4 regions of the Brevibacillus sp. FIR094 genome follow, and region 4 is predicted to be linked to each of the others. Evidence: riboswitches for the same ligand, from Rfam matches in the RefSeq annotation. Region 4 holds a riboswitch; each other region holds the start of a gene.

What was found. A riboswitch is a leader RNA that binds a small molecule or an ion and turns the genes downstream of it on or off. The one in region 4 is predicted to bind S-adenosylmethionine.
Region 1: linked by a shared signal. The riboswitch ahead of ACQ5DJ_RS25155 (homocysteine synthase) and the one ahead of ACQ5DJ_RS00440 (sugar ABC transporter substrate-binding protein) in region 4 are both predicted to bind S-adenosylmethionine.
Region 2: linked by a shared signal. The riboswitch ahead of ACQ5DJ_RS04030 (ABC transporter permease) and the one ahead of ACQ5DJ_RS00440 (sugar ABC transporter substrate-binding protein) in region 4 are both predicted to bind S-adenosylmethionine.
Region 3: linked by a shared signal. The riboswitch ahead of metK (methionine adenosyltransferase) and the one ahead of ACQ5DJ_RS00440 (sugar ABC transporter substrate-binding protein) in region 4 are both predicted to bind S-adenosylmethionine.

The regions. Positions count from the first base shown of each region.
Region 1 is NZ_JBEAES010000038.1:30,242-37,742, forward strand. It holds gene ACQ5DJ_RS25145 (MFS transporter) at 1-999, opposite strand, end outside; gene ACQ5DJ_RS25150 (ArsR family transcriptional regulator) at 996-2,045, opposite strand; gene ACQ5DJ_RS25155 (homocysteine synthase) at 2,226-3,530, opposite strand; SAM riboswitch class I at 3,620-3,726, opposite strand; gene ACQ5DJ_RS25160 (rhodanese-like domain-containing protein) at 4,039-4,350, shown strand; gene ACQ5DJ_RS25165 (SCO family protein) at 4,432-5,058, shown strand; gene ACQ5DJ_RS25170 (YqzG/YhdC family protein) at 5,055-5,393, opposite strand; gene ACQ5DJ_RS25175 (hypothetical protein) at 5,497-6,267, shown strand; gene rnjA (ribonuclease J1) at 6,366-7,501, shown strand, end outside.
Region 2 is NZ_JBEAES010000003.1:262,960-270,460, reverse strand. It holds gene ACQ5DJ_RS04050 (peptide ABC transporter substrate-binding protein) at 1-33, opposite strand, end outside; gene ACQ5DJ_RS04045 (ABC transporter ATP-binding protein) at 61-1,017, opposite strand; partial or broken gene ACQ5DJ_RS04040 (ABC transporter ATP-binding protein) at 1,010-2,033, opposite strand; gene ACQ5DJ_RS04035 (ABC transporter permease) at 2,047-2,994, opposite strand; gene ACQ5DJ_RS04030 (ABC transporter permease) at 2,999-3,931, opposite strand; SAM riboswitch class I at 4,041-4,145, opposite strand; gene ACQ5DJ_RS04025 (sulfite exporter TauE/SafE family protein) at 4,240-5,022, opposite strand; gene ACQ5DJ_RS04020 (MBL fold metallo-hydrolase) at 5,054-6,472, opposite strand; gene ACQ5DJ_RS04015 (hypothetical protein) at 6,499-7,074, opposite strand; gene ACQ5DJ_RS04010 (FAD/NAD(P)-binding oxidoreductase) at 7,109-7,501, opposite strand, start outside.
Region 3 is NZ_JBEAES010000006.1:2,296-9,796, forward strand. It holds gene ACQ5DJ_RS06175 (sensor histidine kinase) at 1-169, opposite strand, end outside; gene ACQ5DJ_RS06180 (polysaccharide deacetylase family protein) at 166-1,182, opposite strand; gene metK (methionine adenosyltransferase) at 1,333-2,538, opposite strand; SAM riboswitch class I at 2,672-2,773, opposite strand; gene ACQ5DJ_RS06190 (S8 family peptidase) at 2,835-5,411, opposite strand; gene ACQ5DJ_RS06195 (SLAP domain-containing protein) at 5,591-6,586, opposite strand; gene ACQ5DJ_RS06200 (SLAP domain-containing protein) at 6,628-7,501, opposite strand, start outside.
Region 4 is NZ_JBEAES010000001.1:84,926-92,426, forward strand. It holds gene ACQ5DJ_RS00435 (sugar ABC transporter ATP-binding protein) at 1-1,448, opposite strand, end outside; gene ACQ5DJ_RS00440 (sugar ABC transporter substrate-binding protein) at 1,543-2,562, opposite strand; SAM riboswitch class I at 2,659-2,778, opposite strand; gene ACQ5DJ_RS00445 (ATP-binding protein) at 2,980-4,233, shown strand; gene ACQ5DJ_RS00450 (DUF421 domain-containing protein) at 4,282-5,001, opposite strand; gene ACQ5DJ_RS00455 (hypothetical protein) at 5,091-6,794, opposite strand; gene ACQ5DJ_RS00460 (RNA polymerase sigma factor) at 6,778-7,323, opposite strand; gene ACQ5DJ_RS00465 (YcdB/YcdC domain-containing protein) at 7,345-7,501, opposite strand, start outside.

The DNA.
Region 1 (7,501 bases), on a different contig from region 4:
TGTGCTATGTACTTGGAAAAAAGGAGCAAACAGACCAGCCAGTAGTTCGATGGTGATGGCGAGCCAGATGTCATGGGTAAAGCCTATCGCAACAAAGCTTAAGCCACCTAATACCAGTGATCCCAACATGATCAGGGGCTGACCAAGGCTGTTACGGAAGCGTGGCACGAGCAAGGAGCCGAAGAAATATCCCAACGGATACCCAGCCAAAAACAAGCCTACATGAAACGAGGTGCCTTGCAGCTCGCCAACTATAAAAGGCAGGTTGAGTACGAGTGTGACTCCGACAGCAAATTGGACGAGAGCTGAGTACAGGCCAAGCCAGAGTAGAAGGGGCTTTTGCCAAAAAATCGCAAGACCAGCCTTAAACATGACAAACCACGATTGCTTCTTGTTGGTGGTATCCGCTGGAGCGATTGGACAAAGAACTAGAAAGAAACCGCTGAGCGCATAGCTGATCGCGACCAATGCGAGTACTGACTCACCGCCGATACTGGCAACGAGAATCCCAGCCAAAGGAGGACCTGTAATCAAGCCAATGCGCAGGACACTATCCAAATAGGCATTGGCTTGGAGGAGCTGCTCTCTTTTGACCAGAACAGGGAGGAGCGATTGGCTGGCTGGCACATATAGCGGTTGAACGAGACCGTTGATCAAGGCAGTGAAATACAACGGCCAGAGTGATTCTGTCCCGGAAGTGATGACCGCAAAGGACAAACAAAACGCAGCAGCTCGCATCCATTGAGAAAAAAGCATGACACGTTTCTTGTCGAATCGGTCGATGTACGGTCCGGCTACCAACTGAATCGCGAGCGACGGCAAGAAATACAGCAGCCACATCTGTCCGACCGCACCCTGTGAGCCTGTTGCCTGATAGATTAACCAGCTATTGGCGAGGGTACCAAGTGAGGCGCCGAGTTCTGAAATGAGCTGACCGAAAAGAATCCAACGATAAGAACGCTGCTGCCAGACAGAGGCTTGTACCGCGGTTTGGTTCATGGGGTGCTCCTGTCCAGGAATTCATCCCACATCAGGGGGAGCTTGTCCAGGGTATGACGGCGGAGTCTGTAACGGGAGCCTACTGTTTCAACGAGATGGGCAGACCGCAGCATGGACAGGTGATGGTGCACTGTCGATTTCGCCATAGAGAGTTGATCGGTTATCTCTTGCAAGCTCAGTTCCTTTTCCGCGAGCATTTTGACCATACGCAGCCTCTGCTCATCTCCGAGTGCTTTTAAGGCTTGCACCAGTGAAGGGGGTGGCTGATTAGGATCTACAGCATCGTGCAAATTTTCGTCGGCAACAGGGTAATAAAAAATTTTCGTCCCGACAGCATCGGCCTGTACGGTCCACGGGCGATAGATCGCTTGTGGGATCAGCAGTACGCGTGTCACGGCAGGCTCAGGGAGGTAGCTCGCTCCCGTCGCATACTCCACCAAGGCTTCCGGGTTGAGCTTTCCTAGCTTGCTTTGCTTTTGCGACCAATCCCGTTCTAGCATGCGACCAATTTCTTCCTCATGCGGCTTGATGTGAGTGGTATACCAGCCTTCCATCAATCCGAGAATATGACTCCGCAGCTCTTCTGCATCAACGGAAGTAATATGTCCGATATACGCTTCAAAAAAGAGGTGCGCGCGGCACGCTTCCTGTAAAGCTGCGCAATCATCCTTGCTACCTTGTGCAGCCTTCCGACGCGCTTCCTGCATACTTTCACCTAGATAAGGGAGGGCCTCGTATCGGAGCTGTTCTGTTGAGAGCTCTCTGACATACGAGAGAAATGAATCCAGATCAGCGAAAGGGCAAAGATCGAGCAGTTGCAAAAGCGTCTTCCACGTGTTGTGCTCCTTCGCATAGTCGACCTCTTGTCGTACAAAAGGCGAAAGCTCGTCCAACAGTTGACGCCAATAGGCAGAAGGGTGTTCCATCGTGTGATGCAATTGATCGTAGGTAGCGGCAGCGATTCCCAAGGCAGCTTCGAATAAGGGAGAATAGGAAATCTCCACGCGATACGTTGTTCGTTCACTTCCGATATTCAAAACTTTCACGTCTATCCATCCTTCCAAAAATTTCATCTATGCTTGTATTTTATAAAAATAGAATTTTAAATTCAATATTTTTCGAACGGAAATCAAAAAAGAAAGAAGGGCCACGCAGCTCAAAAAAGAGGTAGCGCGATCCTTCTTCATTTGGAGGCATAGTATGCTCAAGTGTCCTGGTGAAATCTATCAACCCACCGTGGACAATTGCAACGCACGCTGCAGTGCTTGCTCCAGATCAGAGAGGATATCGTCGATCGATTCTGTACCGACGGAGAGGCGAATAAGTCCCGGGGTCACTCCGGCTGCTGCCTGCTCTTCTTCCGTCATCTGCTGATGTGTTGTGCTAGCTGGATGAATGATGAGTGACTTGGAGTCCCCGACATTTGCGAGATGGGAGAACAGCTTCACGGACTCGATCAACGTTTTTCCTGCCTCAACGCCACCGCGAATTCCAAAGGTCAGGATCGCGCCAGCACCTTTTGGCAAATACTTTTGTGCCAAATCATGCTGGGAATCTGACTCTAGTCCCGGATAACTCACCCACTCTACGGCAGAGTGATTAGTGAGGAATTGGGCTACTGCCAAGGCGTTCTGGCTATGCCGCTCAATGCGCAGATGCAGTGTTTCTAATCCTTGCAGGAACAAGAAAGAATTGATCGGGGCGACAGCCGCTCCAATATCGCGCTGGAGCTGGACGCGCGCCTTGATAATATAGGCGAGTGGGCCAACTGCCTCTGTATAGACGACGCCATGGTAGCTTGGGTCTGGTGTAGTCAGACCTGGGAATTTTCCGCTGTTCCAGTCGAATTTTCCAGAGTCTACAATAATACCGCCAATTGCTGTTCCGTGGCCGCCGATGAATTTGGTGGTGGAATGCACGACAATATCGGCCCCGTGCTCAAAAGGACGGCACAAAATCGGAGTCGCGAAAGTGTTGTCCACGATCAACGGCACGCCGTTTTCGTGGGCAATATTGGCGATCGCCTCAATATCAGCGACATCAATGCGGGGATTACCGATCGTCTCGCAAAACACGGCTTTTGTCTTTTCATTGATATAGGCACGGAAATTTTCCGGATTGGATTGATCAGCAAAATGAACCTTGATACCGAGGCGGGGAAGAGTGTGGGCAAACAGGTTGTAGGTACCGCCGTAGAGACTGCTGGAAGCGACGATCTCGTCTCCTGCATGTGCAATATTTAAGATGGCGAATGTAATGGCAGCTTGCCCGGATGCGGTCGCTAATGCACCAACACCACCTTCGAGCAGGGCAACACGCTTCTCAAACACATCCTGCGTCGGATTCATGATACGTGTATAGATGTTCCCAAACTCTTTTAAACCAAACAGGTTGGCTGCATGCTCCGTATCACGGAAAACGTAGGAGGTCGTCTGATAGATCGGAACAGCACGTGAGCCTGTTACAGGGTCAACCTCCTGCCCACCGTGTACCGCAAGTGTTTCTGGCTTCCATTGTTGTTGATCGGACATGTCCATCTCTCCTTTTCCTATAGGAAATCGGCAAAAAAAAACGGAGCATTCTCCTGAGAAGAAGAAGGCTCCGATCATGCACGGGCTTGTGTTCATCTCTCAGAATCACTGGATTCTGCAGGAATTGGCACCATGCAGCTAGTCTGCTGGTTGCCGGGTTTCGTAGGGCCTGTCCCTCCACCGCTCTTGATGAGAAAAGTTGTTGTCGTAATTGTATGAAAATAAAACCTTGCTGTCAATGTAGAATATGCAGTTATCAGGGAGGTTTTTATGTATATGTGGATGAATGGCGTTTCACTCATGCCATTAATTTGTAACGCTTTTGCCTCAAGCTGTTCACATCCCGTGTGGCTACTGTCGCAGCGAAATAGGAGATAATGGTAGAAAATAGGGAGCATGGATGCAGGGTGAAGCCAAGTGCTCTTCACGTTAGAAAAGTAAAAAAGCGTGTGATATCATGGAGGTGGTTACAACTGATCTGATCGTACATATAGGAGGATAAATAGCGATGAGCCATGGAGTAAAGGAAATGACACCACAAGAGCTGTTGGAAAAGCTGGAAGCCAAAGAGGAACTGCAAGTCATTGATGTACGTGAGGTCGATGAGTGGAATGCAGGTCACATCAAAGAGGCACAGCTGATCCCACTCGGCTTTTTGCCACATCGTATCGATGAGCTGGATAAGAACATTCCGATTGTGATGGTTTGCCGTAGTGGTGCCAGAAGCCATAATGCTACAGCGTATTTGAGTGCCCAAGGATATGACGTGGCGAATATGGTTGGTGGCATGCTCGCATGGCCAGGTGAAGTCGAACAGTAAGAAGTCATAGAAACAGTGTGAATGCCTCCCGTGTGTAAGCAGGAGGCATCACGCATGGGACAAGCAGGGAGGAAGCAACCCGTGAGTGAAGGAACACAATTGCAACAGGAATCTGGGATGAAAAAACATTGGTTTCCTGTGTTAGCTGGTATTATCATTTTGGCTATCGTCGGAGTATTTGGTTATAAGTACATGACACAAGAGAAGATCGAAGTGTTGAAGCCCATCGCGGACTTCACCTTAGACAACAGTAACGGAACAACCTATACATTTAATGAAAGTGCTGGTAAGGTACGACTGGTTGAGTTTATGTTTACCAAATGCCCGGATATTTGTCCGGCGACCACGTACAACATGGCTAAGCTGCAAGATCAGTTGAAGGAAAAGGGACTGTTCGGAGACAAAGTAGAGTTTGTTTCCATTTCCTTTGACCCTGATAACGATACGCCGGAAGTCTTGCAGGAGTACGCAGCCAAGTTCAAGGCAGATCAGAGCGGCTGGAAGTTCCTGCGCGGGGACGCTCAGGCTATAGAGAAAGTGACGAAGGATTTTGGTCTGATGGTGATTAAGCAGCCAGATGGTTCTTATGCCCATACGGCTCGCATGTTCCTTGTGGATGGAGATGGAAACATGCGCCGCGCGTACGGGATGGCAGCTGACATGGACATGGAAGTCATGATGAAAGAGATGGAACAGCTCGCTGACTAGCGGGTCTCCTCATAGGAGATGTTTACGACTTCTTCTGTCTGATTTACGAATTCAATATGAACGAGTAACGCCCACCTGCGATTGCCTTTTTGAAGCAAGAGCTTAAACGTCTCTTCCGACGTGGTGGGCGTTTTTTGTTTTCGTCCGACGTGCAGGTAGTCGACAATTTGAGCGTTTGGATATCGCTTCATCGTTTCCTGCATCGCGAGCCTGCCCCATTTTGCATAGGGAGGCTGGGCATAGGCAGGGAATGTCTGAAAGATGAGCAGGAAAAGTACGGTGGAGAGAAGGGGCATCATGTTCCGATAACGAAATAGGCGGTGAATGGCTTGCACTTGCTAATCCCTCTCCTTTTCGAAATGGTTTGCCATGTATTTTGAAGACTTTTCGGAATATCATTCGTAGAAAATAATGACAATGAAGTACGGGAGGTTTTCGATGCATTACTTGCTCATTCCCTTATTTGGCCTTCCTGTTTTGGTGGGGGTTCTTGCGGCCATTTTCCAAAAGCCTCCTTTCTGGAAAAAATGGGGGCCCACGATTGCTTCAGCCATATTGATTTACGGAGGCTGCTTCGCTGCGAATGTACATTGGCAAATGAAGTATGGCATTCCCGTGTTACCCACGGAGTCCGACTTGGAGCTATTTTTATACTTTTGTATCCTGTTGGTGTTTGTTTGTATCCTTCTGTATATTGGCTTTTTCATCACGATGAGAAAACAGTTTTGGAAAATGAACCTCGTTTTTCTATGCACAGCCTTTGGTTTGTTTAGCTTTTTTGCTGCTGCCTTTTTAGGCATGGGACCCTTTTTGAAAAAAGCGGAGTACGTCACCGTCGTACAAAAAGCAAAAGACAAGTGGAAAGCGGCGAAGATGGACAATGAGAAGCCCATTGATCTCGCCATCGTTTACAGTAGACAGGACTGTACCAAAAATTGTGCAGGGTATCCGTATACAAGTCTGATCCTGGTACGGAATCAGTCGGATCAGCCGTTGGAGATTGAGTTGAAACTGCGGTTACAAAACAAAAGTGGCGCCGTATTAAAAGAAATCGAAGCCGTACCACTAAAGCTCTCTTCTGGAGAAATTACGGAGGTATGGACGAGCGATTCCTATGCAAAGGACGACTTCTGGGCGAGAGCCAGTGTCGTTACCGCTGAAAGAGTTGCTGATTTGGAGTATCAGTATTCGATTATTGACCGAAGATGAATGTGTGGAATAGACAAGACTGTGTGAAACGAACGTCATACGTTGTGATATAATAAGAATGGCATGCTTGGTTCGGGTTCCCATAATCATGCACGACGATGTTAGGAGGAAAGAGTTTGAGCGACGTTAAGATTTTCGCGATGGGCGGCCTCGGCGAGATCGGAAAAAATATGTACTGCGTCGAGTATGAGGACGAAATCATCATCATTGACTGCGGGGTGAAATTCCCTGAAAATGAAATGTTTGGTATTGACCTGGTTATCCCGGATGTTTCCTATTTAGTGGATAACCAGCACAAGATTAAAGCACTTTTGTTAACGCACGGACATGAGGATCACATTGGTGCGATTCCTTATATTTTACGACAAATCAAGGTGCCGATTTACGGTGGTCGTCTGACCCTGGGCTTGGTCAAGGCGAAGCTGGAAGAGCACCGTTTGCAAAATGAAGTGAAGCTGATTCCGATTTCGGAAGATACGGAAATTCCTTTTGCGAAGCTGAAGGCGACATTCTTCCGGACGAACCACAGCATCCCTGATTCTTTGGGGATTGTGCTCCATACACCAGAGGGAATGGTCATTCACACGGGTGACTTCAAGTTTGACATGACACCAGTCGGACAAACAACGGAGTACGGAAAAATTGCACGCTTTGGTGCGAGTGGTGACGTTTTGGCACTTTTGTCTGATAGTACGAACAGTGAGCGTCCTGGATTTACGATGTCAGAGAGAGCGGTAGGGGAAGGGATTCTCGATGTGGTACGCAAAGCGCGTGGTCGCATCATTCTGGCTACCTTCGCTTCCAACGTACATCGCCTCCAACAGGTGGTAGATGCTGCGGAGCAGTGCAATCGCAAAGTGGCGGTTATTGGCCGCAGTATGGAAAAGGTTTTCTTGATTGGACAAGAACTGGGCTATATCCAGATGCCAGAGGGCATGCTGATTGATATTAAGCACATCGACAACTACGCAGACAACCAAGTGTTGATTATTTGCACAGGCAGCCAAGGTGAGCCGATGGCAGCGTTGACACGGATTGCAGCTGGTTCGCATCGTACCGTTTCCATTTATCCTGAAGATACGGTGATCATTTCTGCATCGCCGATCCCAGGAAATACGATCAACGTAAGCCGCACGATAGACAAGCTGTTCCGCGCAGGTGCCAACGTAGTATTGAGTCACGAATTCGATATTCACGCATCAGGTCATGGTAGCAGCGAAGAGTTGAAGCTCAT
Region 2 (7,501 bases), on a different contig from region 4:
CATTGCGGCAAAAGCGAGTAATCCCTTTTTCATTATGATTTCCTCCTTGTTCTCCTCTGTCTACTGTACAAGATGGCAAGCGATCCAGTGTTCGTGCTTCACCTCCTTCCAGACCGGCGCTGTTTCGGTACAAACGCCTTGAGCAACCGGACATCTGGTGCGAAACGGGCAACCGCTTGGCGGATGAATGGGGCTGGGCGGTTCTCCGGTCAGTACGATCTGCTCCCGCTCTTCGCGCTGGGCTGGATGGGAAACCGGCATAGCCGAGATCAAGGCCTGCGTGTACGGATGTAGCGGTGTGGCAAACAACTGCTCGCTCGGTGCAAGCTCCATCATCTGTCCCAGGTACATCACGCCGATCCGGTCGCTGAAGTGCTTCACCATCGACAGGTCATGGGCGATAAACAGATAGGTGATAGACCGCTCTGCCTGAAGATCGGCTAGAAGATTGACGATTTGCGCTTGGATGGACACATCCAGTGCGGAAATAGACTCGTCTGCCACGATAAAACTAGGCTCCACCGCAAGCGCACGGGCGATGCCGATACGCTGTCGCTGTCCGCCGCTGAATTCATGCGGAAAGCGTTTTGCGTGGCTTGGATGCAATCCTACTAGCTCCAGCAGCCGATAGATGCGTTCTTCTCGCTCTTTTCCTTTTGCCAATCCATAGGAGTCGATTCCTTCTGCGATGATGTCGCCCACTCGTAAACGCGGATTGAGCGAAGCCTGCGGATCTTGGAAGATCAGTTGCATGTGGCGGTTTGCTTCCCGTCGCTCACGTCTATCCATACTGGCGATGTCTTTGTCTTGAAACAGGATGCGCCCCGCACTAGCCGGGTACAGGCCAACGATAGTCCTGCCCAGCGTAGACTTGCCGCAGCCGCTTTCCCCAACGATTCCGAGCGTCTCCCCTCGTCTGATTTCAAAAGAGACTCGGTCAACAGCTCTAACCCGTTGGTCTCCGCCAATCTCAAACGATTTAGCGAGATTCTCCACCCCTACAATGTTGTCAACCATGTATCTCCCTCCCTGCTACCATCCATTCTTCTGCTCTTTTGGGCACGCGGGTCGTTCAGCCAGCAACTCGCCTCATGCTGATTCAAAAACGAATTCGATTGCGGCATATGCTCCAGGCAAATTTCCATGGCAAACCGGCAACGGGCAGCGAACGGGCAACCGGCAGGTGGACGAAACAGATCCGGCGGTGTCCCTTCGATGGGGATCAGCCGTTCTTTTTTACCCGCATCAAGACGTGGCACCGACTGCAACAGCCCTTGTGTGTATGGATGGCGTGGATTGTCAAAGATCTCTCCCACCGGGCCGCTTTCCACCACTACGCCTGCGTACATGACCGCTACATGGTCGGCTACCTCTGCGACGACGCCCAGATCGTGGGTGATCAATATGATCGATGTGTTCGACTGCTCCTGTAACTCTTTCATCAGACGAAGAATCTGTGCCTGAATGGTCACGTCGAGCGCCGTCGTCGGTTCGTCGGCGATAACCAACTGGGGTTGGCAGGCAAGTGCCATCGCGATTCCTACACGCTGCCGCATTCCTCCGCTTAGCTCGTGCGGATACTGCTCAAATCGCCTCGCCGCTTCTGGAATGCCTACCCTCACAAGCAGTTTCAGCGTCTCTTCCTTTGCTTCTGTCTTCGTCTGCTTTCGATGTTTGATCAGCCCTTCCGCAATCTGCTGGCCGATTTTCATCGTGGGGTTCAGCGAGGACATCGGGTCCTGGAAGATCATACCGATCTGCGAGCCGCGAACTTGCTGCCATTCCAGCTTCGTCAGCCCAGTCAGTTCACGCCCGTGAAACCGAATGCTGCCGCCTTTTACCTGACCGGATCGCGGAGGAATCATCCCCATCAATGCCCGGGCGGTCACACTTTTTCCGCAGCCGCTTTCCCCGACAATGGCCAACGTCTCACCCTCCTTTACAGAAAAGGAAACCCCTCTTACTGCCTGCACGTCTCCACCGTACGTACAAAAGGAGACACGCAACTGATCGACTTCCAACAATGGTTTCACGATGTACTCCTCCTCATTTCCTGATCCGCGGGTCCAGTGCGTCCTGCAATCCATCCCCGAGCGCGTTACACGCGAACATGGTAAGGGAAATCATGAATCCGGGAAAAAACAGTCGCCACCACTGTCCGCTCAGCATAACGGCCAGCGCGTCGTTGGCCATGGTTCCCCAGCTGGCGGTTGGTGCCTGCACTCCCAGCCCAAGAAAGCTAAGAAACGATTCGGCGAAAATCGCGTGCGGTATCGTAAAGGTCAGGTTGACGATGATGACGCCGATCGTATTCGGCAGCAGATGCTTAATGATGATTTTGACGTGAGAGGTACCCAACTTTTCTGCAGCCAGCACAAACTCCTGACGCTTGATCTGCATGATTTGTCCTCTGACCAAACGAGCCATGCCGACCCATCCGGTTAGTGATAGGGCAATAATGATTGTTGCGAGTCCAGGCTCCAGAACCACCATCAGCAGGATTACCACCAGGAGATACGGAATGCTGTACAGAATTTCAGCTAATCGCATCAGGATGTTATCCACACGGTCGCCCAACTTGTTCCTTCCTGCCATGTAACCGGATATCCCGCCGATGCATACACCGATCACCAGGTCGATGGCAGCTGCCGCCACACCAATAAACAAAGAGATTTGACCACCTACCCAGGTACGTGCCCACATGTCCCGCCCCAAGTCATCCGTTCCAAACCAGTGCTCACCCGACAGTGGCAGATTTCCCTTTGTCAATGACTGTTCATGCGGGCTGTGGGGAACGATCATCGGCCCGATGATCGAGAGGGTCACCACTGCCATGAGCAGGAAGAACCCGAGCATTGCCAGCTTGTTGCGGAATACTCGCTGCAATACCTCCTGCCAATACCCAAGACTGGGACGTTCCCGAATTTCCTCGGATAGCCGGGTTCGGTCGACTGGTCGAAACAGCGAATCCAGTTGTGTTGCCTGATTGGCCATAATGCTACTTCCCTCCACTCGTCAATCTGATGCGCGGGTCAATCACCCGATACAGCAGGTCGATGAGGTACAAAGTAAAAATGAGCACAAAGCTATAAAACACTGTCGTTCCCAAAATTACGGGGTAATCGCGGTTAAAAATGCTTTCCACGAAGTATTTGCCGAGCCCGGGAATAGCGAAAATCTTTTCCACCACAAAGGTTCCTGTCATCAGGTTGGCAAATAGCGGACCGATAAAAGTAAGAACCGGCAATATGGCATTCCGTATCCCGTGTCTAACGACAATGGACAAGGTGCCAAGCCCTTTCGCCTCCGCCGTGCTTATGTATTCCTGTTGCCAAACCTCAAGCATGCTGGCTCGTACGAAGCGAGCGATAATGGCGAGCGGACCGATAGCGAGCGCAAGCGTTGGAAGAATCGAGTGTTCCCAGCTCCCCCACGCAGCAACGGGAAGCAGCTCCCATTTGACCGCCAAGTACTTGATCAACAGTGGCGCCAGAATAAAACTGGGGACGGAGATCCCAATGATGGCTGCAAACATAGACAAGAAATCCAGCGTTCGATTGTGATAGAGTGCCGCTACGATTCCCAGTGTGATTCCACCTGCCAGCGCGACAATAAACGACTGGAGTCCCAGAACGGCCGATGCGGGAAATCCCTCTGCAATCAGCGTGTTCACATCCCTCGTCTTCGACTGGATAGAAGGCCCCAAATCAAATTGCAGCAATCCTTTCAGATAGAGCAGGTACTGTATCGTGATTGGCTGATCTAGGTTGTACTCCGCCCGCATGTTCTTTACCACTTCTTCTGGAAGCATTTTGGCATCAGACGCAAACGGGTCACCCGGAATCAGGTGCATGGTCACAAACGTTACCGTGACAATCATCCACAGTGTCAAGATCATGAGAAAGCCACGCTTGACCGCATAATAAAGCACATTGTTTCCTCCTTCATATAATAACGAGTAAAAAGATGTGAATACTATGAATTTAAAATATAGAAAACCCCTCTCCGAAAAGAAGAGGGGCGATTAGTCGGTTCCCACCTTCTTATCTCGCAGAATAACTCCGCAGGAATTAGCACCGTAAGGTCAATCAGACCAAGGTTGCCGGGTTTCATCGGGCCAGTCCCTCCACCACTCTCGATAAGAACGTTCTATGAAATTTAATTACATCGTAAAATTCATTTTTATCTTATCATTTTACTCGGATATGTCAATCCTGTTCAATGACATTTGATTTTTCTTTATAATATCAGGATGTCAGCCCAAATCTTAATCGTGGTGGCTAGGATCAACAAGGCAAGAATGGTTTGGAGAATCCGGGTGCCCAAGCGTTTGCTGACCTTCGTACCGAGCGGCGCTGCCATGATGCTGGCGATGACCATAATCACAGACGGCCATAGCAATATGTCCCCTGCCATCCATTTCCCTACCGTCGAACCGATGGAAGAAAGAAAAGTGATAGCAAGAGATGTAGCAATCGTAACTCTTGTCGGAATCTTGAGGATGATCAACATGATGGGAACCAAAATAAAAGCGCCAGCTGCCCCGACAATTCCGGATGCACCCCCAACAATCAAAGCGGATAATACCGCTGTTGGTTTATGAAAGATAACCTCGGTCTGTTCACGTTCGTCCATCCGCTTTTTTGGCAGGAACATCAAGATTACAGCAATCGTGGCCAGAATGGCGTAAACGAAATTGATGGCATCTGCCGAAAGATATTTTCCTCCATATCCTCCAAGCAAGCTCCCGACAATAATGGCACTCCCCATGTACACAACGAGCTGGTAATGAATGAGCTTATCTTTGCGCAGACTCCAAACAGCAGCTAGGGTGGCAAAAAATACTTGGACTGCACTTATTCCGGATACTTCGTGAGCTGTGTAAGCAACCAATCCAAGGGCGGGCGGAATGTACAGAAGCATCGGATACTTGATGATGGAGCCCCCGATTCCGACGAGACCAGAGATAAACGATCCCGCGAAACCGATAACAAAAAGTGTGATCACAAGGTCGATAGTCATAGGCTCACCCTTTGCAACATCTCGCTTCGTTTTATTCCTGCTCTACAACTGTTAAGCCGTCTATTTGCCAATTCAAGATTCCGCCACTCAAATTCATGACATCCTTGAAGCCATTTGCTTTAAGAATGCTTGCACCAATAGCAGATCGGGCACCGGAACGGCACTGTACGAGAAGCGGCTTATCGTGAGGAATCTCTTCCAGCCGCATGGCGAGCGTACCGAGCATGATGTGCTGGGCATCCGGAATATGTCCTTCCTTCCACTCAGCCAGATTGCGTACATCTACTACGTGAACCTCTCGCTTTTCCACCCGTTCTGCAATCTCCAACGGTGTTACCTCTTCGATTGTCTCGAGCGAAGACGCTTTACTTTCCATTAGCGTGTCGCAGTCGAGAAAACCTGTGACATGATCAATCCCTACGGAATGCAAGGCTTGCAAAATCTCGTCCAGCTCATCTGGGGTGGCCAGGATATGAACCGGGCGATCGTAATCAACGATCCAGCCCGCCCAGTTGGCGAATGACTTGTTAAAAGGAATGTGAAGTGTTCCCGCTAGATGCCCCTTCGCAAATTTCTGAAAAGGACGCGTGTCGACAATCTGTCCGTTTTCAAGCGATTCTTTTACCTGTTCAAGCGAGTTGAACTCTTGAACAACAGGGAGTTCGTTGAGCAAGGCAGGCCCTTCCTTATTAACCCGTTTCATCACTGCAAAATACGTTGGTGGCTCTGGTTGTCCATCCAGGAGTGCCTTGACGAATTCCTCTTCATTGGAGTGTGACATCGCCCAGTTAAAGAGCTTTTCATAACCGACGGTAGAAGACGGCACGGCCCCCAGTGCTTTCCCGCAAGCACTTCCCGCGCCATGAGCTGGCCATACCTGCATATAATCCGGCAGTTGCTTGAATTTTTGGAGAGACTGGAACATGGCTCTTGCGCCTGACTCGGACGTACCCTTCATTCCCGCTGCTTTTTCCAGCAAGTCCGGTCTGCCGATATCTCCCACAAAGACGAAATCTCCTGTGAAGATCCCAATGGGGCGATCTGCATTCCCACCGAGGTCTGTCAAAAGGAAGGAGATGCTTTCTGGTGTATGTCCAGGGGTATGCATGACTTCAAATAGCAAGTTCCCGATATAAAAGCGATCCCCATCATGAACAAGCTGATGGTTCAAACCTTCCAAGTATTGATATTTCCACTCTTCATCGCCCTCATTGGATAAAAATAGTTTCGCCTGATAAGCTGCGCCCAGTTCCCTTGCACCAGAAACAAAATCAGCGTGAATGTGGGTTTCGGTGGCGGCTACAATGGTAACCCCCTCTGCTTTGGCGACTTGAAAATAAGGAGCCAGATTGCGGCCGGGATCGATCACAATCGCCTCCCCGGTTTTTTGGCAGCCTACCAGATAAGATGCATGGGACAGTTTTTCATCATAAAAGTAACGCAACAACATCGTGCATTCCTCCTTTTACACCTCTATTATTTGTTTGATTTTTCCGCGAGTACTTCGAGCAGCGATTGGGTAAAACGAAGTGTCTTTTGGACGGTGGGATCCTTCATGAGCTTGTAAAGCGTGAACACGGAAACGGGTTCGCTTTTATGTTCGGCTCTTACTTTTGCTTCTTGGAAGACGGCCATTCCGTGCTCCACTTGCGCGGACACAGGAGCGATGTACGCTTTCACACCGTTAAGCAGATATTGCTGTGATTGCTTATCCTTTCCAAAACTTTCCAAAAAATCAGCAGCTTGTTCGAGGACGCTGACATACTTAACGAGCTTTGGCATCTTATCAAGCAAAGTAAACAGGGCGTCTATCGATTCTTTTTCCACAAAGAAACGGGACAGTTTACCATCTACTCGTTCAAACAAATACCGTAGCGATTCCTGATCGCGCAAGATCGATGTTGCTACTTCAAGTCCCTCTTCGACTGCCAGGACGGTATCTTTTATCTTCGGGAGCTTTTGGATCAATATGGTGATGGCTTCCTGAACTTCTGGATCAGATAAATCCTCTAAAAACATGTCAGAGCTTCTCTGTTCCTTCCTGTCATTCAAAATGTTGCTCTCCCCCTCTCTTTCAAAGACTGGCTTACATCAATCCTTTTAACATGCCATTCCAATAAAGGATGGGAAGCAGCTCTCTTTTCATCAGGTACATACTGAATCTCTCTTCAGATTGGTCAAAAGGAAAGGTTTCACATGGCATCAGGTTGTAATCAAATTCAGCCAGCACCAGTTTGTTGTATCCCGTTACGAGTGGGCAGGATGTATAACCGTCGTACTTGGCAGTCATTCGATTACCATTGATCAGTGCGAGCAGATTTTTCTCGACGACTGGCGCCTGTTTGCGAATAGCAGCTCCGGTTTTGGACGTGGGAAGATTCGCGCAATCTCCTATGCCGAAAATAGTGGGAAATCTTTTGTGCACAAGCGTAAATGGATCGACATCGACCCAGCCTCCTGTGTCTGCCAAAGCGCTGTT
Region 3 (7,501 bases), on a different contig from region 4:
TCACTTTGGAAATCTCTTGTCGAAGTTCATGTAAATCAAACTTCAAAGAGTTGCCATGCTGTCTGGCGTTTTCAGCTATATCAAATATTTGAGTTTTACTCGTTTCTACGGTTTCAATCGTTCGCTTGATCACCCCGTCCAGCACGCTGATATCTATCGCTTTGTTCATGATTGCTCTCCTTCAAACTCATTTTTAGCCTTCGTGAACAACTGTTGGAGGTGCTCTTCTTCAACATCTCGCAGTCCCATGTCATTGCGTGGAATGGCAAACGGATCTGTTCCCTGTTTTACGAATCCACGATTGGATGTAAATACATAGCGGTAGCCAGCTTGACGAGCTGTCTCCAGTACGATTGGACTTGTGTAGCCAAATGGCAACGAGATGACATCGATCTCTTGCTTCATCCATTCGCTTAAACTGACGCGAGATATCCTGAAATCCACATAGAGACGGTCCCTGTACTCTTTTTCGTCCTCTAAACGCTGCAAATCTTTCAGATAGACCGGAGCTGTTTCTGGGCCAAGGTCGCCCCACTCATTTCGTTCTTCCTCTTCATGCAGACTGTACGTATGGGACCCGATTGTAACCAGTCCCGAATGAATCATTTCGTTAACCTGTTGACGCGTAAGTGGTGGCGTCATATTCTCCCGTTTTCGGTCAGCTACATCTCTTAAGCGCCCCGCAATTGCGAAGTTCACTGAAGGGTAGCCGTATGTACGTAAGATCGGAAATGCTTCTCTGTAGTAACTCTCATACCCATCGTCAAACGTAATCAAAACAGCATTCTCAGTCGGTAAGGTACCCGTCTCCATAAATCGCAGGAACTCATCCAACGAAATCGGATTCAGGTCGTTATCATGTAAAAATTTCATGTGTCGGGCAAATTGATCAGGAGCTATGACATACCGCTGATTCGATTGATCCGTGACATGATGGTACGTCAAAACCACAACCTGATTGTTATACCACTTTTTCGTTTGAACCGCTGCTTCTTCAATTGGTGTGACGTTTGGCTCAGCATTTTTTGTCTCACTTATGCTTATAGACGTATCCACTTGGGGAAAAGGTTGCACTTCTTGTTTATTCTTTTTTTCCAGAAAAGATTCGCCTAACAACCCAATAGCCACTGCAAAAAACAAAAAAGTAAGAAATACGATCAGGAAGAGCCTTCTGTTCGGCAAAAAAACCCCTCCTCTACTTCCTCACTAGGAGATTCGACACAGTCCTACAAATTCCTGTGCAACAATCGACCCAATAATTGGATGACTTTGCTCCTAAAATGAAAAAGAGCCCAGTAGCAACACCAGGCTCTTTTTATGTCATTCATGCTATTACAGTTGAGCAGCCTCTTGCTTCAGTATTTCAGCCTTGTCTGTTTGCTCCCAAGGAACATTCAGGTCATTGCGTCCGAAGTGGCCATATGCAGCTGTTTGTTTGTAGATAGGACGACGCAGGTCGAGCTGCTTGATGATACCAGCAGGACGCAGGTCAAAGTGTTTACGAACCAATTTCACCAGAGCTTCTTCGGAAATGGTACCTGTGCCGAATGTATCTACTGCGATGGAAACTGGTTGTGCTACACCAATTGCGTAAGCAACTTGTACTTCGCATTTGTCTGCGAGGCCAGCTGCCACAATGTTTTTCGCTACATAACGAGCTGCGTAAGCACCGGAACGGTCAACTTTTGTCGGATCTTTACCGGAGAACGCACCGCCGCCATGACGAGCATAACCGCCGTAAGTATCTACGATGATTTTGCGGCCAGTCAAGCCAGCATCCCCTTGTGGTCCACCAATTACGAAACGGCCAGTTGGGTTGATGAAGTATTTGGTTTCAGCGTCCAACAGTTCAGCAGGAACAACTGGTTTGATTACGTGTTCAACCAGATCTTGCTTGATTTGCTCCAGAGTTGTTTCGGGAGCATGTTGGGTAGAAATAACGATTGTATCGATACGAACTGGTTTATCACCATCGTACTCAACGGTTACTTGTGTTTTTCCGTCAGGACGGAGGTAAGCAAGTGTACCGTTTTTACGTACTTCAGTCAGACGACGAGCCAATTGGTGAGACATGCTGATCGGAAGTGGCATCAGCTCAGGTGTTTCATTGCAAGCAAAACCAAACATCAAACCTTGGTCACCAGCACCAATTGCTTCGATCTCAGCGTCAGTCATTTTGCCTTCGCGTGCTTCCAATGCTTGGTCTACACCAAGTGCAATGTCAGCGGACTGCTCGCCAATTGCAGTAATAACACCGCAAGTGTCAGCGTCAAAACCGAATTTCGCACGGTCATAACCGATTTCACGAATGGTTTCACGAACGAGCTTTTGGATATCTACATAAGTGTTTGTAGTAATTTCACCTGCTACGAGAACCAAACCAGTAGTTACGGATGTTTCGCAAGCTACACGAGCGTTTGGATCTTTGGACAGGATCGCATCCAAGATGGAGTCGGAAACTTGGTCACAAATTTTATCCGGATGTCCTTCGGTTACAGATTCGGATGTAAACAGACGACGACCTTTTTGCAAAGCCATGAGAAAATACCTCCTTTGACCTCATACAAATAGTGTGGTAGCCGAGTCAGGATTTTATCTACGTAAACGCAAATAAAAAACCTTTTCCATTTTTGAGGAGGAAAAGGTTTGAGCGTTTTTTGCTTCCTTCATCCTCTTATCGGCCAGAACGGATGTCCGTTCTGCTGGTTAGCACCGCTCTAGATCGGTTGCCGGGCTTCATAGGGCCAGTCCCTCCGCCTGCTCTGGATAAGAGTATCCATTACGGATAATAGAATAATTGTTTTTTTCAGAGATGTCAATAGGAAAATTTTTACTTATAATTGATAGGCTTTGGAAAGTACCACTACTACCTCGGCGCGAGTAGCCCTTCCATTCGGTTTAAAGGAAGAACCGTACCCACTGAGCCAATTTCTAGATGTCAAAGCTTCAATGGCAGGAGAAGCCCAATGACTCGCTGGCACATCCTGATAATTCGAGGTACCTCGGTTATACATCAAAACATCACGCGCCCGCGCGATCATTACCGCCATCTCTGCACGCGATATCGGCTGATCCGGCTTCATTTCATTCTTCGGGTACCCTTTCAAAATTCCTAATTGATAGGCTACACCTAAATTGTGATACGCCCAGTGCCGCTTTGGCATATCCCGGAAGGTCGTTTTTCCTGTGTAGGTAGTCGCTACCTTGGAACCGGTCGCACGCATCGATTTAAGCAGCATCGTCGAAAACTCTGCACGGGTCACTGCCTGATTGGGCTTGAACGACGCATCATTAAATCCATTTACAATATCGCGAGAGCTAAGTCTGACGATCTCTGAGCGCGCCCAGTGGTCCGAAATATCGCGATAGCCCGCTATCAATTTCTGCTGCGTCACCGTGAGTCGGTACGATTCATATTTGAACGCAGTACCGCTATTAAGTCGTACATAATATTTTCCTGGTTGCAAACGCAAACCGATAATATCGTTTCCTCGGTTAGACAACTCCGCTACCTCATTCGTCGAAGCGATCGCATAGTTCATGTTTCGATCGCTGTAGAGCGCGAAACGAAAGCCGCTATCGACAGGGATGTACGGCGCTCGGAACGTCACATACGATTCACTATTCACAGTAAATTGGAACCAGTCGGAATCAGTAGCTGTCGGTATTGTGCCTGACATCACTGTCCCACCGCCTAACGGAGACGCTTTTTGATAGGTGTCATTCGGCTCATTAAAATCTTTTTTTACTGGCGTGTATCCCAGATCCAGCTGATATTCGCCATTCACCGCATTGCGATTGTACTCACTCACACGGATGTAATACTTACCTGGTGACACTTCTTTTTGGACGCGCTCTGTCGGATTGTCTTTCGTTCCATTATCGTAGTTAGGGTCCCAGACAACCATCTTTTTTCCGATCTCTTGTTTACCGATACTCAGCAATAGATCGACACGCTTGTTATCAGGACTAACAGTGACATCCAAATGCCCGTATTCACGAACATAGTAGGAGAACCAATCCTGATCCCCTTCATCGTGAAAATTGCCTGTTACACTGATTTGATTACCTACGAGCGGCCTTGCCGTCTCTTGCGTATCGTTCGGTTCATTCCGGTCCGGATTGATGGTAAACTTACTCGTCAACACGTAGGTAAAAGCGTTATTGACCCCTCCGTTACGCATTAACCGGATATTCATGCTTCCCGCCTTGACCGGAACCGTTATCGTATCCCCATTCCCGAAGTACTGCGTGATCGGTGGACGATTTTCTGGGTAAAAGGTAGCTGCCATCGCTGAAGAAACACCAGAAGTCACAGACGCTGTGAAGCTGACCTTTCCATCGTAAGGGATGTCCATCTTCAGCCAGTCTATCGTGTCTTTTGGCCCCAAATTTCCACGTATCTGAGACTCGATCGGGAACGCTTTTGCTGAGTATGTCTGATTATTCGGCTCTAAAAAGTCATAGGATAAGGGCGTTCGAACTGCCTTGTCGACATTTAACAACCCGTAGCCCGTTTTTCGGTCCCATCCCTTTTCTCCTAAGTCCGTAGCCGTTTGATAAAGCAATTGTCTTACATCAAATGGACTTAGTTTGGGATGACGAGCTAGTATGAGCGCCGCTGCACCTGCTACTTGTGGTGCCGCTGCTGAAGTACCGCTAAAAGAACCGTATTTCCCCCCAAGCTTGGTCGTATAAACATTGAAACCAGGCGCTACCAGGTTCAGCTCAGGTCCTGTATTACTTTGATACAGCACTTCATTGTTACTCCTTACAGCCCCTACCGCTACTACCGTGGGATAAGCAGCCGGATAAGCCACACGGCTACTCTCATTGCCACTAGCTGCAATCAGAACAGCTCCGCTTCTTTCCGCTCGTTGCACAGCATTCGTCAGTTCCTTGGAGTAGGCCATACTACTGAGAGACATCACAATGACTTTGGCACCACGATCCAAGGCAGTATTGATACCCTTAGCAAGAGTCGGCTCCGTAGTATCTCCCTTTTTGTCCAAGATTTTAATCGGCAAAACCTTGGCATTCCACAAGACACCGGATACACCCATACTGTTATTCCCGCTAGCAGCCAGTACACCAGTTACTTCTGTTCCATGTCCGTTATCGTCTTGGGCAGATCTCCCTGGATTGACAAGATTCACACCCGGCAGAAGGTTGTCCTTCAAATCAGGATGCTCATAGTCCGCACCGGAGTCCAGCACCGCAATGATAATCTGTTCATTACTATTTACGACTGGCCATGCTTGGAGAGCTCTAATCTGACTCAAATGAAGCTGGTTACTTAAATAGTAGTCATTCGATGCTGGTGGTGCTGCAGCATAGATCGTTTGGTTGTTTGCCATCACTAGCGCGACACTAATCGCAGTCGCAACTGACATGTTCACTGATTTTTTCATGTAAAACAGTCCTTCCTTCTCTCCCCTGCACGATGAGCAGTCTAAAAGGAATTCAGGTATTTATCTTCTCATCCTAGCATAGCGGATGAAAAGGGAGACACGCAACCCTGATCACCCAATATTTGGAACGTCATAACAGTACAAAACCCTTTTCACCATGGGCAAAAAGGGTTTTCTTCTTACTGTAACAAACCTTTATTGTCTTCCACTTCAGGTGTTACCTGAGCTTTTTCTTTTTTTCTCTGCTGTGCTTTCGGAATAAAAGCAGTCAGTTCCGCCAGATTTACCTCTTCCTTTTTAATGGAGGAGAACGGAATATCAAATGCCCATACACGATGGCTATTTGCTTCTACCTTCATGTTTTCCAAGGTGAAGTGTACACGTGCGACGGTATCGCCATCCTTATCATGAACGATAATCGGCACTTCTGTAAACTCCAGACGTTTTGCCAGACCGTTACGGAAAGCAACGATGACTTTTAGGCCGTTATCTTCACCTGGCTTGATGTCGAGGACTTGCAAATCTACTTCGCCCTCTACAATTGGAGCCTTTTCTGCTGCCTGCTGCATGTATTGCTTGGACTCATCTGCACTCAGACCCAAATTATAGTTTTGGTTCTCTTCTACTTCGTTCTTCTTCGGCTTGATATAAGCCAGCTTCAGAGGAACCTCTTTTTCAGGGATACGGTCGAACTCATCCCAGCGGAACATGAATTCCATTGGACGGCTGGACATTTCCATCACTGGACCAGATGTAATCAGATCAAAAGTCTTTCTCGCGACTTCCTCTCCATCCTCCGTCACCAAAGACAACGGAAGCTTTTGCAGCAAAATGCTGCGGTCAGTCGCATTGCGAACGTAGGTAAGAACCAAGTAACCATCATTGGTAACCTGTGTGAAGAAAGGAATGATACCTACTTCGTTACGAACTACTGGAGGCATTTCATCATGCGCATATTGCAAGAGCTCGTGCTCCGCTTCGTCCAATTGATCATCCCACGGACCGTTCAGCACCAAAAACAATTCCTTGGATTCCACACGGTTCGCAGATTGCTGCGGATTATCTAATCCGGATACACCCAAATAAAACTCTCTATGAAGATTCTCATGAATATCCTCGCGTACTTGCTCCAAGCTCTCCTTGGAACCAAACCAATTTTCTAATAACCAACTCATAAGTCAACCTCCTCTTTCCCACACCTCAAAAGTATTGCGCTCTATTCTACCTCAAGCGTCCATCTTTTCAGGTCGGCATCAGGCTTTTTCACTAAATTTGGCGGGAATACAATCAACCACGGACGGCTGTAACCCGGCTTCACATTAATGCTACTTGCGTCCAGCACACCTGTTGCTACGAGATCACCATTTGCATCAGCAATCGTCAGCTTGATTTCATCTGGACGGTAATCGTGAGCCATCCCATTGCGGAAGAGCATCGCTGCTACCAAATGTCCTTCCTTTGTCATTCCGATGTCAAAACCAGTAACCTGAACGGTATCAATCGGAATCACTGGCAGAGAGTGCGCCAATGCTTCCAGACGATCCTTTTGGCGATCAGTCATGCGCTTTTCCATTTCAGGATCGAGCTCCAGATTACGAGGCCACACATGCGAATTTCTACCAGCCTTCATAACCACTTTCCAGCGGTTAAAGGTGAAATTATCATGCAGATAGCTCTCTTCCGGGAACAATACCTCCCACGGACGGCTGGTATGCGGCGGAATTGCATCCATATCTGACAAATCCACCTTGATCCGTGCAAACGCCTTATCATCGAGATAAATCGCTAACCCAACGTTTTTGATCCGTACTGGCTTATTCGTGGAATTGCGGAAGAACATAGCGACAGTCAGGCCGTTTGGTTGCGGAATCATACTGAATCCAGTTACGCTAACCATGCCTTTACGCATCTCAGGCAGTTCTTCTTGCAAAAAGCGGAGCGTATACTTCTTCTCAGAATCCAGCTCACTTTCCCAAATCTGGCTCAGTGACAATTCCGTACGAATCTTTTCAGCTCCACCTACAGAAGCTTCCTGTTGCTCATTGCCTTCCATTTCGACCTCGGTGTTTTTCATCTCAGCGACATCAATG
Region 4 (7,501 bases):
GCTTCCTCGCGACTCAATTCCTTCACGATCTTGCCCTCGAACATGACGAGAATTCGGTCTGCGATCCCGATGACTTCCTGAAACTCACAGGAGAAATACAGGACACCCTTTTTCTGCTCGGCAAGATTTCCGATCACGCGGTAAATATCGCTTTTCGCACCGATATCCACCCCTTTTGTCGGCTCGTCAAACATAAAGAGGTGAGCGTTTGTATCCAGCCATTTGCCGATAGCCACTTTTTGCTGGTTTCCGCCACTGAGGAAACCGACCAGCTGCTTGATATCGGCTGTTTTTACACCAAGGCGCTGCACGAGCTCTCTTGCGTTAGCCGCTTCCGCCCCTCTTTTGATAAAACCGAGCCAGGACTTCTTTTTCAACGAGGCGACAGACAGGTTGTTCTGCACGGACTCTTCTACGAAAATTCCTTCTTTGCGCCTTTCCTCCGGGACGAGTACGATTCCTGCATCGACGGCGTCTTTTGGCGAGCGCAGTTGGATACGTGTTCCGTGCAATCGAATGGCACCGGCTTTTGCCTCATCCGCACCGAAGAGCAATCGGGCGAGCTCAGTCTTCCCTGCCCCAACCAGACCAACGACACCCACAATCTCTCCCTCGTGAACCTCCAGGTCGACTCCGCGTACTTTGCCACCAGCCACGCCTGACGCCTCAAAAATCGTTTCGCCAATCGGCACTTCCAGCTTCGGGAACTCCTCGTCAAAGCTTTTGCCCAGCATGTTCGCAATCACTTCATCCATGTTAGTCTTCGCCGTGTCTGTGGTCACAACATGCTGTCCATCGCGCATGATGGTGATCCGATCACAGATTTCAAAGATTTCCGGCAACCTGTGGGAGATATAAATGATCCCGACTCCAGCTTTTTTCAACTGCGCAATGATTTGAAACAGCCGCTCGCTCTCCTTCGTGCTCAACGGCGCTGTCGGTTCATCGAAAATGACGTACTTCGCCTTTTGAACGGTAGCCCGTGCTATCAAAATCAATTGTTTTTCCGACAGCGTACATTCTTCGACGAGCATCTTCACTGGAATGGAGAAGCCGAGGTTTTGTAAAATCTGCTTCGATTCGTTGTACAGGCTCTGCCAGTTGATCAGTCCCTTGGTTTTCGCCTGGACGAGCTGGCCCGTCAATATGTTTTCGGCAACGCTCAAATACGGGATCAAGGCGGTGTCCACTTCCTGATAGACACATTGAATGCCCTGTGCTTTGGCGTCCTGCGGAGATTGAATCGACACGGCCTGTCCATCGATGGTGATCGCACCGCCATCTGCCTGGTATGCTCCCGTGAGAATTTTCATCAGGGTACTCTTTCCCGCGCCATTGGCACCGAGGAGTGCATGAACCTCTCCAGCGCGCACCTCAAAATCGACGGATCGCAGGGCAGGAACCCCAGAAAACTGCTTCGCCATCCCTTTCATCTGCAATGTGGACATTTTTCACACCTCCTGTTTACCTGCGTATTCCAACCCCTATAAGGAAAAATCCCGTTGACGGGATACAGATCAACGGGAAAAGCCAATTTGGTTCTTACTTGCCCCAATCTTGTACGTATTGGGACAGGTCGCCCATCGTTACTTTCTTATCCTTCGGCAGGTCTTCCTGTTTCACCAGCACTGGATTCAGCTTCACGTTGTCTGGCACTTGCTCGCCTTTGATTTTTTGGAACACGGTTTGGGCATGAATGCGTCCGATATTGGATGGGTCTACTGCTGCCGTCGCTGTCCACGGAGAGTTTTCCGCCTGGATCATTTGCAGATCCTCATCGCTCAAATCGATGGAGTATACTTTGATTTCCGTACGACCTGCTTGCTGGATAGCACGTGTCGCCCCTTTGGCAAATTCATCCCAAGCTGCCCATACTGCTGTGATGTCGCCTTTGTTGGGATACTTTTTCAAGATCGCTTCCATCTGCGTTTGTGTATCGAGTGCCGTATTGTTGGTAGCAGAACCGAATGCCGCAATCTCTTTCAAGTCCGGGTATTTCTTCTGGAAAGCTTCATACGTCACTTGGCGTTTTTCCATAGGCGCAAAGCCAGCTACCCAAATTTTTACGATGTTGCCTTTGCCATTTGTATCTGCCGCCAGCTTCTCTAGGCTCAGCTCTGCCAACTTGTTGTCATCCTGCGCCACAACTGGCACACCCGGAATGTTGATGTCTGTATCAAACAGGACGACCGGGATTTTTTTATCCACGGCCTTTTGCGTGCCCTGCTGCAACGCTTCTGCCGTTCCATGGTCGATCAGAATGCCATCAAACTTTTGGTTCACAGCCGCATCGAGGTTGGACGCCATTTTTGCCAGATCGGTATCTGCGTTGAATACGGTCAACTCACCGCCGTTTTTCTCCACCTCTGTCTTCACGCCATTAATGTATTGAGCGGAGAACGTCCCTACGTTTTGACGCATGATTAATGCGATTCTCTTCGCGTTCTCTCCACCCGGCTTGTTCGTGCTACCGGTTCCGGTGCTTGTTCCTCCGCCGCATGCTGTAACGAGTACGGACGCAGCCACAACAAGTGAAGTCAGTAATCCCAGTTTCTTTTTCATCGCAAATGTTCCCCCTTTTTCTCTTTGAAAACAGATGATACATGCAAAAAATCCTCTTTCACAGAGAAAGAGGACAAAAATCGACAAGATTCTCGCCTCTTATCTGTCAGGTATTCTACCTGTTGGAGTTAGCACCTTGGCTCGAAAGAACACAATCTCTCGTGCTAGGTTGCCGGGCTTCATAGGGCCATTCCCTCAGCCTTCTCTTGATAAGAGTAGTTTCTATTTTCAAAACGTTTGTATAAGTATATACAGAATATAATCTGGCAATTACCTATCTGTCAACTAGGTTTACCGAAAGAATTTTCTTGATAAATATTCCAGTTTCTTGTGTACAACAAGAGGGATTTTGTTGTGTCTTGTCGAATTATCGTAGATTGATACAAGCCTAGCAAATATTTGCGATGGGGATGCTACATGAGTCTATTAAAAGAAGTTATACTTCAATGGTTTTTCGCCATTATCCCGTTTGTGTTTTTCAACATCTATTACCGTGACAAAATGAGGAACTACAGCCGTTCCTTTATTGTCATCATTAGCTCAGCCTGCATGTTTCTCGCGATGACCTTCGCCCCGAGTGTCACGAATGGCATGTTTTTTGATATCCGACATGTCATCATTCTTTTCGGACTGGTTTATGGCGGAATCGAGATTGCCTTGCTCCTTTTGATTGAAGCCTTGGTTTATCGGTACTATTTGGGTGGAGAAGGAACATGGGTTGCGCTGCTGATCCTTACAGTCAATTTTGTCTTGTCACTCTTTTTATATCGACACTACAAAGCCAGTTATCGAAAAACACTGTATCTTTTTATGACGAGTGCGATTTTTTCTACGGTTGCTTTAGGGACTACTTATTACTTTTTTCCCACGTATGTAACTCAACACCTCGTTTACTACACCATAGTGATTCCTATTCAGAACTTTTTCGGCCTCTGGTTATTAATGTCGCTTTTCAGCAAATGCGTTTCGGATAAGGAGCTGTTTATTCGCCACGCGCAAAACGAAAAAATCCAGACGATGAGCCATGTTGCTGCATCGCTCGCACACGAGGTTCGCAATCCGCTGACAGCTGTCAAAGGCTTCTTGAAATTAATACAGGAATCCCCGGAGAATTTGGTAAAAACCGATCAATACATACGCATCAGTCTCGACGAAGTCCAACGGACAGAAGCCATTTTGACCGAATACCTTGCGATTTCCAAGCCGCTCAAGGAACGGCATGAAATCATTAATGTTAGCGAGCATCTGCATGCCATCCGCGAAGTGATGCTCCCCTTTGCTAATATGCATAACGTGGAGCTTACGCTGCAAGACTTTGAGAGACCTGTGACGATCAAGGCCAATCCAGACGAGTTCAAGCAAGTGTTGGTGAATTTCATCAAAAATGCCATCGAGGCATGCTCGGATATTTCGGACGGAAAAGTCTCCCTGGACTTGCTCATCGAGCGAAACAAAGCACTGTTGGTCATCAAAGATAACGGTGTCGGCATGGATGCAGGACAGATCAGCCGTCTCGGAACGATTTATTTTTCTACGAAAACAACTGGAACCGGTCTTGGATTGACGTATTCCTATCATGTCATTCATGCGATTGGCGGAACTGTCAATGTATCAAGCAAACCACGAGTAGGAACCAAGTTCACCATTATGCTCCCGTATAAGGCACAGTAACTTCTTGCAGTTTTTGCAGAGGGACTGTGCCTTTTTCCATTTCGATAGCTAATGATGCAACGGAGGTACTTGTGGTTCTTTTTCGTTTTTCAAGGAGAACTGCAATTCATTTTTGCGATTGATCGTTGCGAGAAAGACTTGTTCGGACGCGATCCCCTTTTTCTTCAATTCGTGCACAAGCCATTGCTCATCACGGTTCCGGTATGACAGCACATCCGGATAAATCTTGCCTTCCACAATGACAGGCAACGACATTCCCGAAGAGGAAGTCTGGATGTTTACATCCTGTTTCGTTACGAACTGCTGCTCAACTTTTTTGAGCACAGTCAACCGACCGTTCGCCTCGATAATGGCCAAATCAATCTCTGCCAGGTCAAAAATGTCTTTTTCACGAAGCATATGAAGGACATTATCGAGCGAGTAGCGGATTTTTTTCAAGTTTTTGACATGAAAAGCTCCGTTGTAGAAAATGACGGTCGGTTCAAATGTAACCATTCTGCCAAACCAGCGAAAGACAATGGACAACTGCGATACGACTCGTTGCAAGATACCCAACGTCACAATCGCCAATGCGATCGATATGTGACGGACATCCGGCTCTGCAATGTCAGCCCCTGCCACTGATCCCAATGTAATAATGATGATAAAGTCAAAAACAGGCAGCTCCCCAATCGAGCGCTTGCCCATGAACAAGGTGACCAGCAGTAATAAAGGAATAATCGTACAGACACGCCCGATGACGACCATGCTTTCTCCGAATCCTTCCACATTTGTCCCTCCCCTCATTCTTTACTATGCAATTTCTGGGAAGGCATTATGCAAAACAAAACACCAGGAGTCTCCCCTGGTGTCTCTCTTTATTCGTATGACAGCCATTCTCCCGTAATGGCATCCACATCCCCATTGCTCTTCAGTATTTCTGCCGAATAGACCAAGACCGGTTGCTCTTGAATCCTATTGTTTTCAAGCGGGAATAGATAGCGGGCACTGAGCGGATTATGTTGGAGATAAACCTGCGACGCCTCTTCTGCTGAAATCACCTTGGACGCATCTGCGAAGCTCTCCTGCTCATGCGGGAATGTCAAATTTATCCCGATAATTTCTCCTGTCTGCCCGTCGAGCGTGACCTTATAATACTGATCTCGCACCAATACGCCGTTTACTTCCCGGACAAAGTTCAGTTCAACCTGTCTACCCATCACGTAAATTTGCTCCTGCATCCGAACAGACTTCACCCGCGTATCCAAATACGGCTCCAAAAACAAGATTGCACGCTCCTGCAATTCTGCGACGGTGAGTGTCGTATCACCTTCTCTAAGCTCAGGATAAGAAATCTTGAACGCTGTCGCCCGACTATCAACGGTAGTCAGCTGCATAATTCGCTGACCTTTTTTGGCAACGTATTCCCGTTCGTTGTCTCCCATCATATAAGCGGGCACATTGCTCCCCGTAAACGCATAGCCCTCTACCTTCTGACCGAAAAACTCCATGGTAGCCGCAGCCTCTTTTACCGACGCAGCCATTGCCTTCTTGCCGCCTGACTTGACGGCGATACTGTCGCTAAAGGACTCCCCACCCCACAAGGTGGTTTTCACTTCCTTGCCTGTCTGCGCGTCAAGATACCCGGAGAAGTTTTCTTCATAGCGAAGGACGTAGTCCACATCCTTCTTTCCAACTCTCTGATACGTCAACTGCATGACTTCTGCAAGCCCACTCTCGGCTTTTTTCAGCGAAGGTAACTCATCTATGGCTTGAAACTGCCCGATGTCCAGATTGACTCCCGTTGTATCGCCTGAATTGATGTAGCCAATCTGGCCCATATCGTTCATGCCGATCACATAGGAATCCCCTTCTACCTGTACATCATTTACGTAGCGTTGCAATCGGACAGCGTCGTGCGAAACGGCATCCGCTCCCTCTTGCGTATCTAATGGTTCGAACCGATACTGTGCCATATTTTTACCCAGAAACGATTCCATGAATGCCTTCGCCTGTTGCTCTGTTCTCTCTTTGGAAGGCGCTCCCTCGATTTTCTCTTGCCCTGGAATTTTCTCTGCATCGAATCCCAGCAAGGCCCCGCTTTTGGCGTCTAGTTTCACTCTTGCATATAGCGACACTTCTGTTCGTTCCTTATTGCTGAACGTGCGAAAATCTATGTTGTATACCTCTCGGGGGGCTTTCGTTACAGAGACCGATTTTTCCGCTTCCCGAAATGGAGGATATTTCTCGTACAACTTTTCCAGCGTTCTGATCGCCGCTTGGCTTAACTCGCCTTCTTTTATTTCTGTCGATAAGAAGGAGCGCGGAACCAATTGCGATTCAAAACGAGATTGTGTGAACAACTCCGGAGTTACCCCCATCATCCATACTGCTGCTGCCACCGTTGCAGCGGAAACCGTCCATGTCGCCAGCTTGATGCCGACTCTATTCGGACGATTCATTTTTGCGCGCGCCCGTTGCACCAGCTTTGCTTCCAGTGCTTCTACGAATTCGTTCCTTGGCTCCGCATCCTTTGACCGAGGAAGAGTCGCGAAGAATTGCTCATCATTTGGAGTATTCATTAGCCAACCCTCCTATCCAGTCGACATGCAAAACTTTTTTGAGTTCTTTTGTGGCCCGGTGAAAATCTACGCGAACCTTGGCTTCGCTTGTACCGAGAATTTCCGCCGTTTCCCGGATACTGTAAGCCCTGATGCCGCGTAAAATCAGTACATTCCGATGATGTGGCTTCATTTTCTGCATCGCCTGCTCAATTTCCAGCTGCTCTTCCTTGGAAGCCAGCTCCGCTTCCGGCCTCCCCAGAAGAGAAGGTAGCCCTTTTAACAATTCCATGCCAAAGAGCGTTTGCACCCGTCTCTTCCGGTAATCATCGATGGCGACATGCTTGGCAATATGTAAAATCCACGTCTTCACACTGGAACGCTCCTCGTATCTGCCCAAGGCATCCAAGACCCGGATAAATACTTCTTGCGTCAAATCCTCCGCATGCTCGCGCTTCCCCGTGAAGTAGTAGAGGTATTGATAGACATCCCGGTAGTGCTCGCGATAGATCGCTTTGATCCGCGACTCGTAATCGATTGTGTCCTGCACTGGATTTCCTCTCCCTGCTCCCTACTTGATGGATTGACCTGTAACTGCATCAATCTTTCCGCCTCTTTCTTTCTGTTCATAAACAAGGACAGGTGTTGCCTGGTAACGTCCGTTAGGGGAAGGAAATACGTAGCTCAGTGTAAGCGAATTTGCTGTCAGCAATGCTTGTACGGCTTGC